Regions from separate parts of the Pseudomonas sp. BS3782 TE3695 genome, predicted to be linked through region 1. Evidence: riboswitches for the same ligand, from Rfam matches in the RefSeq annotation. Region 1 holds a riboswitch; the other holds the start of a gene.
The links. A riboswitch is a leader RNA that binds a small molecule or an ion and turns the genes downstream of it on or off. The one in region 1 is predicted to bind cobalamin.
Positions count from the first base shown of each region.

Region 1 (2,452 bases):
CCGGGAACGCAGCGAAGGTACCAGCAGCGACGGCCGGGCTGTCGACCACGGTGATCACCGCGTCAACGGTGCAGGCGCTGCGGATTTCTGGCCACTGGAAGGCTTGAACCAAAGGCTTTGGCAGGGCCAGGCCCGAGGTTTCGATGAGGATGTGGTCGAGGTCGCCGCGACGGGCCACCAGTTCGCGCATCACCGGGAAGAATTCTTCCTGAACGGTGCAGCACAGGCAGCCGTTGGCCAGTTCATAAACGCGACCGTTGGCTTCTTCTTCGGTGCAACCGATCGAGCACTGCTTGAGGATTTCGCCGTCGATGCCCAGCTCGCCGAACTCGTTGACGATCACCGCGATACGACGGCCCTGGGCGTTGTCGAGCATGTGGCGCAGCAAGGTGGTTTTGCCCGAGCCGAGGAAGCCGGTAACGATGGTGACGGGGAGTTTAGCCAGTGTTTTCATCGGATGCCCTTTGGCAAGATAGCGGGCATACGGGACGACAATCGCAGCGGCGGATGCGCGCGTGGAAGAGTTCGCCACCGGATCACCCCGCCCGGTTGTAGTGAGAATCTGTGTCGAGGCAGGTCTCCTGGCTGACGGTGTGCCAATCGTTCGACTGGCGTTTGCTGCGCCTTCCCGCGAACCTGATGGATCAGGGTTTGCAGTGGCGTGGCAGCGAACATCACCGTTCACAGTTGCGGGGGCAGCCGCGGCATCGACCGCGTTCCCTTCTTAGCTTCGGCAAATGCCGAAGAACCTCGAAAGCGCAAGGCTACGCATCGTGTGGGGGCGGGTCAATCACTGAGCACGCCGCCCCCCTGTAGGAGCTGCCGAAGGCTGCGATCTTTTGATCTTGTTTTTGAAAGCAACATCAAAAGATCGCAGCCTTCGGCAGCTCCTACAAAGAGCCAGTCAGCAGCGGGCATCCAAGTGAGAACCCTTGCCAATTGACGCCCAACCCCCGCCCATGCTCTCCTACACGCCTTGTTACGGGTGCCCTTCACAGGGTGAAACGGGAAACCGGTGAATCATGTGCTTTACTCTAAAGCCATGTCAGTCCGGTGCTGCCCCCGCAACGGTAAGCGAGTGAAGCGTCAGATCCACTGTGCCCGTCATATGGCATGGGAAGGTGATGCTTGCAGGTCTGGGCGCAAGCCCTGCCCCTCGCGAGCCCGGAGACCGGCCCGCAACACAAAGTGACTTTTACGTTCACTGAATAACAAACCCGCGGTGGGCGGGCGCTGTTCGAAATCTCGGCGTGCCCCGGCGTGCGGAGGTTTTCATGCGCTCTATTCACCCGCTGACAGACCAGAGGGAAGCGCCATGTCGATCATCAGCAGCACCGCCAGCAACACCGATAAAAAGAGCACGATCAGCACCACCACTACCCTGAGCCAACGCCTGACCGCCGCTTTTTGTGCGTCGATCCTTGGCGCCAGCCTTGTGTATTTCGCCGGTTTCTCGCACATCGAAGCGGTACACAACGCCGCGCACGATACCCGTCACAGCGCCGCATTCCCGTGCCATTGAGACCTGCTGACATGATCAAGCGTATTGCGCAAACCGCAGGTTTCACCGGGCTGCTGGCCGCCCTGCTGCTCACCCTGCTGCAAAGCTTCTGGGTGGCTCCGCTGATTTTGCAGGCCGAGACCTACGAAAAATCCGAGCCGGCCGCGGTTCAAATCCACGAGCATGCCGCGGGAGCTGTCACCGCTCACACCCACGATGCCGAAGCCTGGGAGCCCGAAGATGGCTGGCAGCGCGTGCTGTCGACCACCGGCGGCAATCTGGTGGTATCGGTCGGTTTCGCTTTGATGCTGGCGGGCCTCTACACCTTGCGCGCTCCACGCCGTACTTCTCAGGGCCTGCTCTGGGGCCTGGCGGGTTACGCAACGTTCGTGCTGGCGCCAACCCTCGGCCTGCCACCTGAACTGCCAGGCACCGCCGCGGCAGATCTGGCGCAACGGCAGATCTGGTGGATTGGCACCGCCGCATCCACCGCTGTCGGCATCGCGCTGGTCGCTTTCAGCCGCCACTGGCTGATGAAGGTACTCGGCGTGGCAATCCTGGCTGTGCCTCATGTGATCGGTGCGCCGCAGCCGGAAGTCCATTCGATGCTGGCACCGCAAGCTCTGGAAACGCAGTTCAAAATCGCTTCGCAGCTAACCAACATGGCGTTCTGGCTGGCCCTGGGCCTGATCAGCGCCTGGTTGTTCCGCCGCAAAAGCGATGGCCAGTATTGCGCATGACTGACGTCAGCGCAGCGCCGACCCTGGTGGTCGGCCTGGGCTGCCAGCGCGGCTGCCCCGTCAGCACGTTGCGGGCGCTGCTTGATCAGGCATTACAGGCCCATCAAATCGAGCTCCGTGAGATCAAGGCCCTGGCCAGTATCGACCTGAAGCGCGAAGAACCCGCCCTGATCGAACTGGCCGAACAGCTGGCCTTGCCGTTAATGTATTT
Region 1 covers NZ_JBNDKB010000001.1:4,302,759-4,305,210, forward strand. Annotated here, with positions in the region: gene cobW (cobalamin biosynthesis protein CobW) at 1-454, opposite strand, end outside; cobalamin riboswitch at 555-768, opposite strand; cobalamin riboswitch at 967-1,194, shown strand; gene ABH909_RS19260 (CbtB domain-containing protein) at 1,316-1,522, shown strand; gene ABH909_RS19265 (CbtA family protein) at 1,534-2,241, shown strand; gene ABH909_RS19270 (cobalamin biosynthesis protein) at 2,238-2,452, shown strand, end outside.

Region 2 (2,452 bases), 930 kb from region 1:
CGAGACGCAGGTCGAGATCGTTCAATTCACTGGCCTGAACCAGGCCGAGATGCCGACTCGGCAATTCGATCCCGGTCTCCCGGGACAACGCGCCGTACCAGCGCAAACCTTCAGTCAGGCTGCCTTCGAGCAATTGCGCATGGCGCACGGTGCCGACCCGGTTGGCCAACACACCGGCAAACGGCAAATCCGGCTGATAACGCGCAAGGCCCAGGGCCAGCGCGCCAAACGTCTGCGCCATGGCGGTGCCATCGATCACGCCGAGCACCGGCACACCGAAGTGCCGCGCCAGATCGGCGCTGGACGGCGTACCGTCGAACAGCCCCATGACGCCTTCGATGAGGATCAGGTCGGCTTCGCCAGCGGCTTCCCACAATAGCCGTCGACTTTCTTGCTCGCCGACCATCCACATGTCGAGTTGATAAACCGGTGCGCCGCTGGCGCGCTCGAGAATCATCGGGTCGAGAAAGTCCGGGCCGCATTTGAACACGCGAACCTTGCGCCCCTGATTGCGATGCAAACGGGCGAGCGCGGCGGTGACGGTGGTCTTGCCCTGACCGGAGGCCGGCGCGGCGATCAGTACCGCCGGGCATTGACGATGGCTATTCATAAAATGCAGTTCACAACTCGACGCCTTTTTGCGCTTTGATTCCGGCCTGGAAGGCGTGCTTGATCATGCCCATTTCAGTGACGGTGTCGGCCAGCTCGATCATCTCCGGTTTGGCGCCGCGACCGGTGACCACCACGTGCTGCAACGGCGGACGCGCCTGCAAGTCGCTGAGCACCTGATCGAGATCGAGGTAGCCGTGCTTGAGGGCGATGTTCAGTTCATCGAGCACTACCAGGCCAATGGCCGGATCACGCAGCAATTCGCGGGACACTGCCCAGGCGGCTTCGGCGGCGGCGATGTCACGCTGGCGATCCTGAGTTTCCCAGGTGAAGCCCTCGCCCATCACATGAAAACGCACCTGCTCCGGGAAGCGCCGGAAGAACAGCTCCTCGCCGGTGCTGTTGCGCCCCTTGATGAACTGCACCACGCCGCACTGCATGCCATGGCCCATGGCCCGCGCAAGCATGCCGAACGCCGAGCTGCTCTTGCCTTTGCCGTTGCCAGAGAGCACCAGCAGCAAACCGCATTCATTCGGCGAGTTGGCGATGCGTTCGTCGATCACCGCTTTTTTGCGCAGCATGCGCGCCAGATGGCGTTCGTCACGATCGGGAGTATCAGTCATGGGGGGAGCTCTCCGTTGAGGCTGGATAACGGCGGGCAGGCACAAGAATAGACGGCAACAAGCCTGGCATCGCCCACCGTGATGCCGTTGGATGAATCAGGCCGGTCTCCGGGCTCATGAGCGGCTTGCGCCTGACCGCGCGCCTTCCCATGTTGATATCAACACAGTGGCTCAAGGCGCAGTCTTCTCTCATTTACCGTTGCGGGGGCAGCGCCGGGATCATGACTCTTCGTCGCTTGAAGATAGTCACTCACCGGCTTCCCTGTTTCACTCTGTCGACCAAGGTCACAGAGCACCTGAAACAAGCCGCGAAGGTTAGAGGGTTGGGGATGGAGCGTCAATTAAAGCCGGGACACCGCTGAGCGAATAACTGCCATCGATCAATTAACTGACGCCAATCTTGTGCCACACTGTCAGCAGTGATATCAAAGAGCCACAACCTGACAACACAATAACAAGGGTGAGCCACATGCAAGGCATGATCATCAGCAATCCGAAGCTGGAATTCCTGCGGCCGGTGCTGGAACGCTGGTTTGACTGTATCGACCGCTACAACGCCGTGCGCGGCGATAACGATACACCTTACTGGTATGACGAAAACGCCAACCTCGGCCTGCTCTCCGCCGCGGCCTGGATGGCAGAAATGGTCACGCTGGCACAGACGTCGACCCGCAAACAGATTGAAGAAGGCGAACGTAACGCCCGCGCCGATCTGTTTATCGCCAGCAGCGAAGAACGCGCATATCTCCAAGCCACCCAGCGCTGGCCACGGGTCAATAGCCTGAACCTCACCCAGGCGCTGGCGGACATCACCAGCGATGCGAAGCGAATCAGCTACGCCAGCGACCTGAAACTCGGCTGTCTGTTTGTCGCGCCACAAAAAGCCCAGCACAGCGCCACCCCGGAGGAACTCCAGGACATGGTCGATGACCTGCAAAAGGAACACACCTGCGCCGTGGCCTGGTATTTCCCTTACGCCTACCGCAAGTTGCGTAATGAAGCCGGCAACTATCATCCGGGCATCGCTATTGTGCTCAAGGAAGCCCGCGGCTGACCGGTTGAACCATCGAGCGTCTACGCTTCTCTATGATTACATCAATGCATTCATAGGGAAGATCGTAATGCGCAAACCCCAGCTCGCTTTCATCATCGCGCTCGCCGGAGGGCTCGCTGCCTGTGGTGAAACCTCCAGACTGCAAGTCTCGGATGGCACAGGCCCT
Region 2 covers NZ_JBNDKB010000001.1:5,233,499-5,235,950, forward strand. Annotated here, with positions in the region: gene ABH909_RS23550 (cobyrinate a,c-diamide synthase) at 1-610, opposite strand, end outside; gene cobO (cob(I)yrinic acid a,c-diamide adenosyltransferase) at 621-1,232, opposite strand; cobalamin riboswitch at 1,315-1,547, opposite strand; gene ABH909_RS23560 (hypothetical protein) at 1,702-2,286, shown strand; gene ABH909_RS23565 (PQQ-dependent sugar dehydrogenase) at 2,354-2,452, shown strand, end outside.
Region 2: linked by a shared signal. The riboswitch ahead of cobO (cob(I)yrinic acid a,c-diamide adenosyltransferase) and the one ahead of ABH909_RS19260 (CbtB domain-containing protein) in region 1 are both predicted to bind cobalamin.